4 regions of the Arthrobacter sp. CDRTa11 genome follow, and region 1 is predicted to be linked to each of the others. Evidence: riboswitches for the same ligand, from Rfam matches in the RefSeq annotation. Region 1 holds a riboswitch; each other region holds the start of a gene.
The links. A riboswitch is a leader RNA that binds a small molecule or an ion and turns the genes downstream of it on or off. The one in region 1 is predicted to bind S-adenosylmethionine.
Positions count from the first base shown of each region.

Region 2: it holds a riboswitch for S-adenosylmethionine, as region 1 does, so the genes downstream of both, F8G81_RS03420 (cobalamin-independent methionine synthase II family protein) here and F8G81_RS10165 (bifunctional o-acetylhomoserine/o-acetylserine sulfhydrylase) in region 1, are expected to answer to the same signal.
Region 3: it holds a riboswitch for S-adenosylmethionine, as region 1 does, so the genes downstream of both, F8G81_RS21925 (DUF1737 domain-containing protein) here and F8G81_RS10165 (bifunctional o-acetylhomoserine/o-acetylserine sulfhydrylase) in region 1, are expected to answer to the same signal.
Region 4: it holds a riboswitch for S-adenosylmethionine, as region 1 does, so the genes downstream of both, metX (homoserine O-acetyltransferase MetX) here and F8G81_RS10165 (bifunctional o-acetylhomoserine/o-acetylserine sulfhydrylase) in region 1, are expected to answer to the same signal.

Region 1 covers NZ_CP044532.1:2,249,355-2,252,555, reverse strand. Annotated here, with positions in the region: gene F8G81_RS10170 (helix-turn-helix domain-containing protein) at 1-14, shown strand, start outside; gene F8G81_RS10165 (bifunctional o-acetylhomoserine/o-acetylserine sulfhydrylase) at 217-1,542, opposite strand; SAM riboswitch class IV at 1,588-1,703, opposite strand; gene ald (alanine dehydrogenase) at 2,778-3,201, opposite strand, start outside.
Region 2 covers NZ_CP044532.1:726,615-729,815, forward strand. Annotated here, with positions in the region: gene F8G81_RS03415 (uracil-DNA glycosylase) at 1-491, opposite strand, end outside; gene F8G81_RS03420 (cobalamin-independent methionine synthase II family protein) at 696-1,904, opposite strand; SAM riboswitch class I at 1,915-2,017, opposite strand; gene F8G81_RS03425 (adenylosuccinate synthase) at 2,352-3,201, shown strand, end outside.
Region 3 covers NZ_CP044532.1:4,798,892-4,802,092, reverse strand. Annotated here, with positions in the region: gene F8G81_RS21935 (O-succinylhomoserine sulfhydrylase) at 1-824, opposite strand, end outside; gene F8G81_RS21930 (rhodanese-like domain-containing protein) at 825-1,235, opposite strand; gene F8G81_RS21925 (DUF1737 domain-containing protein) at 1,232-1,510, opposite strand; SAM riboswitch class IV at 1,524-1,638, opposite strand; gene F8G81_RS21920 (hypothetical protein) at 1,799-2,275, shown strand; gene F8G81_RS21915 (AsnC family protein) at 2,357-2,557, shown strand; gene F8G81_RS21910 (acetyl-CoA C-acyltransferase) at 2,619-3,201, opposite strand, start outside.
Region 4 covers NZ_CP044532.1:1,641,115-1,644,315, forward strand. Annotated here, with positions in the region: gene F8G81_RS07400 (CPBP family intramembrane glutamic endopeptidase) at 1-577, shown strand, start outside; gene F8G81_RS07405 (VOC family protein) at 708-1,346, opposite strand; SAM riboswitch class IV at 1,578-1,693, shown strand; gene metX (homoserine O-acetyltransferase MetX) at 1,706-2,821, shown strand; gene F8G81_RS07415 (hypothetical protein) at 2,916-3,201, opposite strand, start outside.

The DNA.
Region 1 (3,201 bases):
ATGACCAGGAATAATTGTCATAGCCTGCTGCGCGGCTCGCCATGACAAGCACTGGCCGGAGTTGCATCTGCCTCGTTAGCGCCTTTATCCGGGGTTTGAACTCTAGACCGCCACGAATTCCCAAAATCGGTATGCACGGACCGCGTAGCGGCTCTACTCTATGCCGGCTAGAACTCCCCGCAAGGTCCGCTAAAAGCCCCAGCTACAGGCCATTGGTCAGGCGCCGCTGGCCTCCTTGGCGGCACGGAAGCCAGCTTCAAGGTCTGCCAGGATGTCATCGATGTGCTCGATGCCCACGGAGAGGCGGACCAGTCCCGGGGTCACGCCGGCCACGGCCTGCTGCTCCGCAGAGAGCTGACTGTGGGTGGTGGAGGCCGGATGGATGACCAGGGACCGGACGTCCCCGATATTGGCCACGTGTGAGTGCAGGTCCAGCGCGTCCACGAACCGCTTGCCCGCCTCGGCGCCGCCGGCAAGATTGAAGGACACGATGGCACCCGTCCCCTTGGGGCCGTACTTGCGCCCACGCTCGTACCAGGGGCTTGAGGGGAGGCCCGCGTAGGCGACGGATTCGACGTCGTCACGCGCTTCCAGCCAGCGGGCCACTTCGCCGGCGTTGGCCACGTGGCGTTCCACCCGCAGGCTCAGGGTCTCCAGGCCCTGCGCGATGAGGAAGGCATTGAACGGGGATACCGCCGCCCCCAGGTCCCGCAGGAGCTGGACGCGTGCCTTGAGGATGTAGGACAGGTTGGCGCCCAGGGCGCCGCCCTCGCCGAGGTCGCGGCCGTAGACAAGCCCGTTGTAGGTGGGGTCCGGGGTGTTGAAGCCGGGGAACCGCTCCGGGTCCTTGCTGAAATCGAACTTGCCGGAGTCCACGATGACGCCTGCGATCGCTGCGCCGTGGCCGCCCAGGTATTTGGTGGCCGAATGGACCACAACGTCCGCGCCCCATTCCAGCGGCCGGATCAGGTACGGCGTGGACAGCGTGTTGTCGACGATCAGCGGCACGCCTGCCTCATGGGCGGCCTCGGAGACGCCCTCAATGTCCAGGACATCCTGGCGGGGGTTGGACACCACCTCGGCGAAGAAGAGCTTGGTGTTCGGCTGCACAGCGTCACGCCACTGGTCCAGGTTGTCCGGGTCCGCCACGAACGTGACAGTAATGCCGAACTTCTTCAGCGTGTGCGCGAAGAGGTTGTAGGTGCCGCCGTAGAGGCTGGGGCTGGCCACGATGTGGTCCCCGGCTTCGGCGATGTTCAGGACCGCGTATGTCTCCGCCGCCTGGCCGGAGCTGAGCAGCAGCGCTGCCAGGCCTCCTTCGAGGCTGGCGATCCGCTGCTCCACCGCATCCTGGGTGGGGTTGCCGATGCGCGTATAGATCGGCGCCAGTTCGGCCAGGGCAAAACGGTTGGCCGCGCTCTCGGCGCTGGGAAACACGAAGGACGTGGTCTGGTAAATGGGCAATGCCCGGGCGCCAGTGGCAGAATCCGGCTCCTGCCCGGCGTGGATCTGGCGGGTTTCGAAGGACCATCCGTTGGACATTCAAGGCTCCTATGACATGGGCCCGGGGCATGCTGGGAGCACCACGGGCCGCGCTTGCCATCCGGCCATTGCCGGACAGCCAGGTCCTCACCCGGGGCACCCCACCGCGGATGGAGGGTTGCCGGCCAGCGAGCCGGGGCTTGGCGCTGGCGCTCATAACCTGTCCCCAGTGTAGGAACACCGGACTGTTTCGGGGACGGCTACGACGGATATGACCTTGCAGATCTAGTTGTTGTGGGTGCGGTAAATCCGAAAGCATCTGAAATGCCACGACGCCCCGCCTTCTCCTCCGGAAGGGGCGCATAAATGCCTCAAGTTCCGCCATCGCGTTGCTTTCGCCAGCCTTTTATCTGCCCCTTCGCCATCAAGAATGGTTGACGGGGCTGACGTCTGCGCCACTGCCACTTCTGGCGAAGGTTGCCGCAGGCTTCGCGCTGGTCTCGCCGTCAGACGGTGTGCACGGTACTTCAGGCACCGGGGAGATGATATTCAACAGACCGCTGACCGGCGCAACTGCGACACTTTCTGCCACCCGCTTATTGCAGCGGGCTCCCCCACCTTTCGATAATCACGCCGGGGGGGACGTCGCAACTCAGACGCGCTTCATAGCGGCCCGGAGCGAGCCGAGTCACCGAAATGCCAATGCGTTCAGACATGGCCGCCGGCTTCAGGCGGTCCACCGCTTGATCCAGGGCAGAGTCCAATTCCTTTCGGGTTTGAACGTCTACAACGAGACGTCCGCCTGCTGCGTTCATGGGAAAGAGTCCTTATCTTGGTGGTGATCGATACGTTGGTTAGGTCAGATGCGCCAGGCGGGAAGGGAAGAATTACGGCCGCCGCGGGTAGTCAACTTGGGCCAGCCCAGGCAACCGGTTAGTCCGGACGGAACCCAGCGAACCAGGCCTACGCCAGAAGAAGGGGCAGAGCCCTGTTTCGGAGCGCGCCACGGTTTTGCTGTCAGACAGCCCCAAAAAAGGTGGCTATGTGACACTGCTCGTAGCCCAGTTCAAAACCTCGCTGCCCTACGCACGTCGCTGCATCTGGGCAACCAAATCTGCGTTCAAACCGTAAGCGCCAATAGCGGAACCAGCCTATTGCAGGGGCTCACCTCAGAATCATGTATGAGGGCATTTGGTAGCGAGGAGCAGTATGGCCTTGTCGTTACATCAGCCCTGCCAGCCGGAGTCGCCTGCCCACCCCCTCGTGCGGGGCGGGGCAGGCGACCAAGAAAAGCGTTAGGCGTTGACGAGTTCCGACCAAGGAGCGAGCTCAAGCCCATGGGCGTCGCTCACCGAATTGTTCGTGACCTTGCCTGCTGCGATATTGAGCCCGGCGGCCAGTGCCGCGTCCTTTTCGAGGGCCTTTTTGACGCCCAGGTTTGCCAAGGCGATGGCGTACGGCAGCGTGACGTTCGTCAGCGCGTAGGTGGAAGTGCTGGGAACCGCACCTGGCATATTGGCGACACAATAGAACACCGTATCGTGTACGCGGAACGTAGGTTCCTCGTGCGTAGTGGGCCGCGTGTCCTCGAAGCAGCCCCCCTGATCGACAGCGATGTCCACAAGGACGCTCCCGGGCTTCATTCGAGAAACCAAATCATTGCTCACAAGCTTGGGAGCCTTGGCACCGGGGATGAGCACCGATCCAATCACCAGATCC
Region 2 (3,201 bases), 1.5 Mb from region 1:
CGGCGCCAGAGCAGGGGCACCTCGGTCTTCAGCAGCAGGTTGGCCAGGCGGTTGGCCTCGGTGCCGTGTGCCACGATGACGGAAGCCCGGGGCACGAGGGCCAGGAACTTGAGCAGCGGCTTGAGGCCGGAGGCGATCTGGTCCGGCGTGAACTTGCCGTTGGGCTCGCCAGGGGTGTGCCACGGGTGGACGTTCCACGGCATCACGAACTCCGGACGCAGGCCCAGTTTCCACTGGACGCCCAGCATGCGGGTGGCGGCGTCGTCGTCGCCGGCGGTAATGAATCCGGACTTGTCCGCTTCGCCGATGTTCGAGTACAGGCTGATAATGCGGCATTCATCTACGTCGTGCATGGGGTCAACGTAGGGAACTTGGGTGTCCGGCTTGACGCTCTGCAGGGAATCGCACAGCTCGTTGACGGCTGCGACGTTGGGTTCGTAACGGCGGCTCATGAGCTGCTCGCGAAAAGATTCAGGTGCCAGGGCTGTCATGTATTGCTATGTCTCCTGCGGGGCTCGGTGATGCTGCCAATCCGGAAAATGGGCGCACCGTGGCGCGGCAGGTTCCGGGATGGTTTGAAATGTGGAGTGGACCGATTCCTGGTCGGTCCTTATCAGTTTAGCAAGCCCCGCAAAACGCAGGCGCGCCCAAGGCCTTCCCGTGATGGAAGGCACAGGGCGGCTGGATCGCTGCACCTACCAAAGACGCTGGCTGGCGCGCCGGGCGCCCTCGCCGAGAGCCTCCAGTTTGGCGAAGGCGATCTGCGGGTGAACACGGCCGCCCAGCCCGCAGTCCGTGGACGCAATAACGTTCTCCCGGCCCACCAGTTCGGCGAAGCGGACAATCCTGTCAGCGACGAGATCCGGGTGTTCCACAACGTTGGTTGCATGTGAGACCACCCCGGGAATGATGGCCTTGCCCTCCGGAAGCCTGGTGTTTTCCCACACCCGCCACTCATGCTCATGCCGGACGTTGGCGGCCTCGAACGAGTAGGCCCCGGCGTTGACCTGCAGGACTGATCCAACGATGTCCCCGAACGGAATGTCCGTGGTGTGCGGCCCATGCCAGGAACCCCAGCAGACGTGGAGGCGGATCTGTTCCTGGGGCAGGTCGCGGAGGGCCCAGTTGGTGGCCTCGATGCGCAGCTGGATGAATTTGAGGTAGTCCTCCAGCGATGGCTCGGGGTTGATCTGGTCCCAGCTTTCCGCGAGGGAGGGGTCATCGAGCTGTACCGTCAGGCCGGCGTCGATGATGGCCTTGTATTCCTCCCGCATGGCATCGGCGCAGGCGTACAGCAGTTCCTCGTCCGACTTGTAGTACTCGTTGGCTACCCTGGCGCACGAACCGGGGGACAGGGACGCCAGAAAGCCTTCGGTCAGGCCGGCTGCAGCCAGTCCCTTTTTGAGGTTGGTGACATCGGAGGCCACCAGGTCATGCCCCGTGTAGGTCAGGGGTCCCGCGATTTTCGGTTGCGTCACGCTTTTGCGGTGCGCCAGGATGCCCGAGGACGGATCGGTGTATGCGTCGTTGAAAGCCAGCCGGTCCCGGCGGTCCGGAAACGAGGTCAGCACAATGTGCCCCGGGGACGAGCGATGCACCACGGGGTCCTTCCACCTGTCCACGTCGGTGGGTTCCAGGCCGCCCAGCCTGGCGAAGGAATAGTTCCACCACGCGCCGTAATCAACGGAAGTGGACATGGTGTGCCCGTACTCGCCGTCGTTCGCAATGTCGACGCCGAGGTCTTTCTGCCGCTGGACCACATCCGCCACCGAGGCCTCCAGCAGCTCCAGGAATTCGGGCGTGATGCCCTCGGATTCCTTGGCGGCATTGGCGGCGATGAGTTCCGGGGTTCGGGGCAGGGAACCTGCGTGCGTGACCTGGATGTAGTCGGTGTTGAGGGACATGGATACTTCCTTTCCATCGGTCCTGGCAGTAGCACCAGCGGACAGGATTGTCCCTGCACCCGTGGTTGCTGCGGCGTCAGCGAGCCAGGTCTCTCGGCCGCTCCGGATGGGTACTCTCACTTAATGGCATCTGCCGGGTGCGGGCAAGACTTCGCCAGATTATTTCAGCCGGTTTGTTTCAGCCGGTTTGTTTCATGGGATGGGCGGGTGGCAGGCGCGAAGAAACCCAGGGCCCGCCTGCTGCGAACGAGTAGAGAAACCCGGGGATCCGCTAAACTTGGCTGGTAAGAGCCCCGAACTCTTGCCTGGCAGGCCACCGCAACTGTGCCCGCCAGACTGTAGCCGTCGGGGCATTCTCATGAACGGCGTTGACTTCCGGCTGAACACCTGCTGCCTCACCAGGGTGGATCAACCGGAATGCAGCCCGAACGAATGGGGGAGGATCCCATGCCAGCTATCGTGATCGTAGGAGCCCAATGGGGCGACGAGGGAAAAGGCAAGGCCACTGATCTCCTCGGCGGCCGCGTCGACTATGTGGTTAAGCCCAACGGCGGCAATAACGCCGGGCATACCGTCGTCGTAGGCGGTGAGAAGTATGAGCTCAAGCTCCTTCCGGCCGGCATTCTCAGCCCCAATGCGGTTCCCATCATCGGCAACGGCTGCGTGGTGAACCTTGAAGCCCTGTTCCAGGAAATTGAAGGCCTGCAGGCCCGCGGTGCAGACACTTCCAAACTGCGCGTCTCCGCCAATGCACACCTGGTGGCGCCTTTTCACCAGGTGCTGGACAAGGTCACTGAACGTTATCTCGGCAGCCGCGCCATCGGAACCACGGGCCGGGGCATCGGGCCCGCCTATATGGACAAGGTGGCCCGGCTGGGCATCCGTGTCCAGGACGTCTTCGACGAATCCATCCTCCGCCAGAAGGTGGAAGGATCGCTCCGCCAGAAGAACGAGCTCCTGGTCAAGGTCTACAACCGCCGCGACATCGATGTTGAGGAGATTGTTGAATATTTCCTCTCCTTTGCCGAGCGTCTCCGGCCGCTGGTCATCGACAGCACACTGGTCCTGAACAAGGCCCTGGATGAGGGCAAGGTAGTGCTCATGGAAGGCGGCCAGGCCACCTTCCTGGACGTGGACCACGGCACCTACCCGTTTGTCACCTCCTCCAACCCCACCGCCGGCGGAGCCTCCGTTGGCTCCGGCATCGGTCCCACCCGGATCTCGCGCTCCATCGGCATCATCAAGGCGTACACCACGCGTGTGGGCGCCGGCCCGTTCCCCACGGAGCTCTTCGACG
Region 3 (3,201 bases), 2.5 Mb from region 1:
CTCAGGGCGGTGGCGGAGGAGTGGTTGACGCGCAGCGCCATGGTCTCCAGCCCCTTGGTGAGGACCCAGGCGTTGAAGGCGGACAGCGAGGGTCCGGTGTGGCGCATGAGCTGCTTCACGGGGCCGTCGATGAATTCCTTGGTGCCCAGGATCGCCCCGCCCATGACACGGCCCTGGCCGTCGATGTGCTTGGTGCCGGAGTAGACAATGACGTCCGCGCCCAGCTGGCCGCAGCGCTGCAGCAGGGGAGTGGCAAAGACATTGTCGACGACGACGGTGGCACCGGCCGCATGCGCCAGTTCGCTGACTGCCGCGATGTCCACGATTTCCTGCATCGGGTTGGACGGCGACTCGAAGAAGACGGCGGTGGTGGGCTGGGACAACGCGTCACGCCACTGGTCCAGGTCCGGGCCATCCACAAAGACGGTCTCCACGCCCCAGCGCGGCAGGATCTCGTTCAAAATCACGAAACAGGAACCGAACAGCGAGCGGGCCGCAACCACGCGGTCACCGGCAGCCAGCAGGGCACCCAGGGCGGTGAAAACGGCGGACATTCCCGACGCCGTCGCAAAGCATGCCTCGGTGCCCTCGAGGAGGCGGAGCCGTTCCTGGAAGGTGGCTACGGAGGGGTTGCCGTAGCGTGAGTAGACAAAGCGTTCGTCCTCGCCGGTGAAGGCGCGTTCGGCGGCGGCGGCCGATTCGTAGACGAACCCGGAGTTCAGGAAGACCGGCTCGGCGGTCTCCTGGAAATTGGTGCGGTCCAGCCCGCCGCGGACTGCCTGGGTGTCAGGGCTCCAGCCGGCGGCATCTTCGTTGAATGTCACTTAGTTCGTTCCCAGATTCGTAGGCAGGCCGCGGTTCTTCCAGCCATTGACGGTGCGTTCGCCGTAGCGGTCCGGCTCGCCTTCAAAGCCCTCAAGGACGTTGTAGGACGTGTAGCCTGCCTGGGTGGCGGCGATGGCTGCAGCTATGGACCGGGCCCCGGAGCGGCACAGGAACACCAGTTCGGTGCCGGCGTCCTCGGGTGCCTGTTGTGTCAGGTCAGTGATGAAATCGGGGTTGGGGATGCCGCCCGGGAACGTCCACTGGATGAAGAGGGGATCGTTGTCCGTTGCCTTGGTGTCCGGGATGCCAATATGCGCCCATTCGCCCTCAGTGCGCACATCCACCAGGATGGCGCCCTGCTCCAGCTTGGTCCAAGCTTCCTGCGGGGTGAGGTCTCCTGCGTAGCTCATGCGTGGCCCTCGCCGTCGAATTCGAGCTCTTCCCCGGCAGTTTCGAGATCGTCCACGGCAGTGGCGACGGCGGCATCCGCGGAGGCGATCGCAGCCGGGAGGACCAGGGCCTGCGCCACGATCACGCTGCTGCCGTTAAAAGTTGCGGCCGGGCTGCCGTGCAGGACGTAGCCCTCCTCCAATGCGGTTGAAATCCGCTCACAGAAGGAGCGGTCATCCGGCCCCGTGATCAGTCGGTAGGACAGCTTTTCTTCTGTGGCAGGTGCGTCTGTCACGACGGATCTCCTTCTCTCACGCTTGCAGCTCGAATTTTTCGATATGCCGAGTATTCACCTGAGGCACCCCGCCGCGAAAGGAGGGTTGCCGACCGGCCAGTCAGGGCTTGGCGCCGGTACTCATTACTGCCCAAAAACGTAACACCTGCCCCGCCGCCCCGCACCGCCGCCGTCGTCATGTTGCGTAACCAACGCCATGCCGGACAATCACGGTATGGGGAAACAGCAGGATATGGCTAAACGCTCTGTACGGAAACACTGTGTGGGGAAACAGCGGGAAGGCCGTCAGTGCTGAGCGCGCAGCGCCTGACCGCGGGCGTGATGGCTGTTGCCTCCCTTGCCTTTGCACTGGCAGGCTGCCGGGACCCCTTCGCCCCGCCGCCGTGCGGGCCGCCGGAATACTTTGTCTCGCCGTCGGCCGTTCAGGCCGGCGGGCAGGTGACGGTCTCCGCGCAGGACACTACCTGCGACGCGCTATACGGCGCGGATGCGCGCATCCAGGTTACGGTGACGGACGCTGCGGGGCAGACGGTCCTGGAGGAGCTCGCTCCCATGACCGACGACGGCGCCTTCACCTTTGTCTTCACCGTTCCGGACACCATGGCTGCCGGAGAGGGCGGCGTCAGCGCTGTCCCGTACGGCGTGGACTGGTGTGATGACACCGGCGTTAACAACAGGGCCGACCCGGGCACCCTGAGCCTGGAACGTGCCTCCTGCGCCCACCGCCTGGTCCCGCTCACAGTGCACGCGGCTCCTCCAGCCTGAGGCTCCTCCAGCCTGAGGCGTCAACGTAGGTTGACGGCCAGAGCATCGTCAACTAATGTTGACGCCGTGGAGGTGGACCGAATGAAGACACTCGTTGGATCGATGGATGGAAAGGGCCCTGCCGAGGCACTCTATGCCGTGGCGGAGCTGCAGAAGGAAGTAGGGCGGGCCGAAGCTGCACTGGTCAGGAACGCCCGCCAGGCCGGGCTCTCCTGGGAAGCGATCGCCCTGTGCCTGGGTGTGAGCAAGCAGGCAGTTCACCGGAAGTACGGCAAGCGCTGACCCATCAACGCGGTTCGTCTGGGTCCCTCCCGGGTTCCTTGCGCCTGGCGCGCCGCAGTTTTCAGGCCTTGAGGATGAGCGCCTCGCCCTGGCCTCCGCCGCCGCAGAGGGACACAACCCCAGTGCCGCCGCCACGCCGCTGCAGAGCCAATGCCTGGTGCAGCACCAGCCGTGCGCCTGAGGCGCCTACGGGGTGGCCCAAGGCGATGGCGCCGCCCTCGGCGTTGATCCGCTCCGTGCTGACGCCCAGGTCCCGGGCCGACTGGATGATCACGGACGCGAAGGCTTCATTGATTTCGATGAGGTCCAGGTCAGCTACGCCGAGTCCTTCCGCTGCCAGGGCGCGTTCGATGGCGCGCGACGGCTGGGAATGCAGGGAAGCGTCCGGGCCTGCGGTCTGGCCGTGGCTTCGGATCTCGGCGATCCAGCTGAGCCCGGCACGTTCCGCGGCGGCTTTGCTGGCAACCACGACGGCGGCCGCGCCGTCGGAGAGTGGAGAGGCGGATCCGGCGGTGATAGTGGCTGACGCCGCCGCGGAGAAGGCGGGCTTCAGCGCCGCCAGTGCCTCCGTCGTCGTACCCGGACGGATGCCTTCATCGGAATCCACCATCAGTGCGGGACCGCGGCGCTGCGGTACTTTGACG
Region 4 (3,201 bases), 610 kb from region 1:
CTTCGCGCTGGTGCCGGTCCTGCTGGTCATCTACTTCCTGTCCGACCAGCGGCAACCGGGGGCGGGGGACGGCGCACATGCAGGTTCGGCCTTCCGGAAGCTTGGCTTCAACTTCGCCAGGCCCGGCCGGGACATGCTGCAGGGTCTTGGACTTGCCGCCCTGATCGGCATCCCGTCACTTGGCCTCTACGCGGCAGGGCGGGCATTAGGCATTACCACTGCCATCATTCCCAGCGCCCTGGATTCCTACTGGTGGACGGTGCCGGTGCTGATCCTGTCCGCCGTGCGGCACGCGGTGGTGGAGGAAGTGATTGTGGTGGGCTACCTGATGGACCGTTTCGGCAAATTCGGCTGGAGCATGCCCCTGGCAATCTTCGCCAGCTCCATGCTGCGCGGCAGCTACCACCTCTACCAGGGCTTTGGGCCCTTCATCGGCAACGCCGTGATGGGGGTGGTGTTCGCCTGGCTCTACACCCGGACAAAGCGGGTGATGCCACTGGTGATTGCGCACGCTCTGTTGGACATTGTGGCGTTCGTTGGCTTCAGCCTCTTTGGGTCTGCCGTAGGCCTCGGGTGAGGTGGGAGAAAACCAAGGAGCGACGGCGGCGTTAAAGTAATTCGGCCGCCATCGGCAGGTGACGTCATTGGCACCCGCTGATGGCGGCCGAAGTTTGTTCCCAGCGGCCGTTGACCGGCCGGGGGAGGGCTTAGATGGTGACTGCCCCGGAGGCGGTTTCGAACGTGACGGAAAGGATGCCGGGGGTTCCATGCGGAGCCACCCATTCCACTGCTACATCCTCAAGCGGCTTTTCGACAGGTTCGCCGAGCCATTCGGTCACCCGTTCCGCCGAGCCGGCAATGGTCAGGCAGGACATCTTGACGTTGCTTTCATAGGCGTTGGACGGGTGCAGGGCGGGATCGCCTTCCCACTTGAGCATGTATGGGACCTGGGGATCGGCGATGAGGCCCAGGATTCCGATCTGCTTCCACACAAGTTCGCGGCCGTCGGGGAACTTCCGGTTGCCGTTGACGGCAGAGCGTCCCAGCCGGCGTTCGAACGGGGCGAGGTCGTCCACTTCGACGCACCAGCCCATCCAGCCGCCGCCGGCGGCAGAGCGTGCACGCACGGCCTGTCCGAACGGCGCTTTGTCCGATGCCGGGTGGTCAAGGACCTCCACTACTTCAAGGTATTTGTGGCCCGCGAGTGGAATGATCATGTTCCGGGTTCCGAAACGGGGGTGCACTCCACCCTTCACGGCTTCGACGCCGAGGGCGGACGAAATTCGTTCGGTTGTGGCAGCCAGGCCATCGTGTTCACAGGCGTAAGAGACGTGATCCATGCGCATGCCCTTCATCTTGGCACTTTGTGATCGGGCTCTCAGCTAAGGGTAGCCTTACCCGCTTTCTACTTTGTGTCATGAGTGGACATTGGCCCGGAAACCATGGTTAGGAAGTCTGCTGACTATGGCCCTGCGGATGCAGCCGGGCGGTCGCCGGCACCTGGGCTGCAGGCCGGGAAAGTCATAACCAGTCACACTCTTGGTCAAGAGGCATGGCTGTTTCGTACACTCGAAGCAGGTCATGAGTGCCAGTGACAGCCCCGGCTTGCTGGCCGGCAACCCTCCTTCCGCGGTGGGGTGCCCCGGGTGAAGACCTGGCCTGCCGGTCACTTGACGGCGGGCAAGCGCGTAGAAAAGGTCCTCACATGACGATTACCGTCTCCCGCACCGCCGTACCTGAAAACGGAGTGGTCCAGTTCGCCACCATCGGCGGACTCGAACTCGAAGCCGGAGGTTTCCTGCCGGATGTCACCCTGGCCTATGAAACCTGGGGCACACTCAACCATGACGCCTCCAACGCCATCCTGATCGAGCACGCCCTGACAGGCAGCACCCACGTCACGCGGGGCGACACCGATGAACCGGGCTGGTGGGAACAGCTGGCCGGCCCCGGTGCTCCGGTGGACACGGACAGGTTTTTTGTGGTCTCCGTGAACATCGTGGGCGGCTGCTACGGTTCCACCGGACCGTCGTCGCCTGCCCCTGACGGAAAGCCGTGGGGCTCCCGCTTTCCCTTGGTGACACTGCGGGACAGCACGGTTGCCGAGGCGCGGCTGGCTGACCTGCTGGGCATCCAGAGCTGGTTCGCCGTCCTGGGCGGCTCCATGGGCGGCGCGCGTGCCCTGGAATGGGCCCTGACCTACCCTGAGCGGGTAGAGCGGTGTGCCGTGGTATCGATCGGCGCCGCGAGCACGGCGGAACAGATTGCCTTCGCCCAGGCCCAGACCCTCGCGATCCGCCAGGATGCCAACTTCAACAACGGCGACTACTACGGCGGTCCCTCTCCGGAGGACGGCCTGGCCCTGGCCCGACGGATAGCCCACATCACCTACCGCTCGGCCCGGGAACTTGACGGCAGGTTCGGACGCTTGGCCCAGGCACCCGAAACACCATTCCAGGCACCGGCTCTGGGCGACCGCGGCCGCTATCAGGTGGAAAGCTACCTGGACCACCAGGGCAACAAGCTGGTCCAGCGCTTCGACGCCAACAGCTACATCGCCATCACCGAGGCCCTGATGAGCCACGACGTTTGCCGGGGGCGCGGTTCCCTGGACGAGGCCCTGGCCACGGCGACAGCCCGGTTCTTTGTGGCGGCCGTGGACAGCGACAGGCTCTACTTCCCGTCCCAGTCACACGAGTTGGCGGCAGCCCTGCCGGGCGACGTTGATGTGCACATCATTGAATGCCCCATCGGCCACGACGGCTTCCTCACCGAAATCGGCCAGCTGGGCAGCCAGCTCAGGACGACGTTCCTGGTCTAAGAAGAAGTCCTGCCCGGAAAGTTCCTGGCACGGAAAGTTCCTTGCCCAGGAAGTTCCCGGGCTGGAAACCTCCTGGGCCGTGAAGTTTTTTGCGTCAGCCGTTCATGATCTCCGCCCGGCGCGCCATGTACTCATCCATGGCCATTTCGCCGTTGCTGTACTGCTGGTCAAGTTCTGCAAGCTTGCGGGCACGGTAGCCCTGCGGGGCCGACGGCAGCGGGGGAGTGGAGGGGGCCGCAGGCTTCTGCGGTTCCTGTTCCCGGTCCCGGGGAGGCACTGGCTGGCCGTACGGCGGGCGTTGCTGGTCCGGCGTCGGAAGCTGCTGGCCCGGCAATGGTTGGAACGGGGGAAGTGGCTGGCTGGGCGGCAGGGGCTCGGGG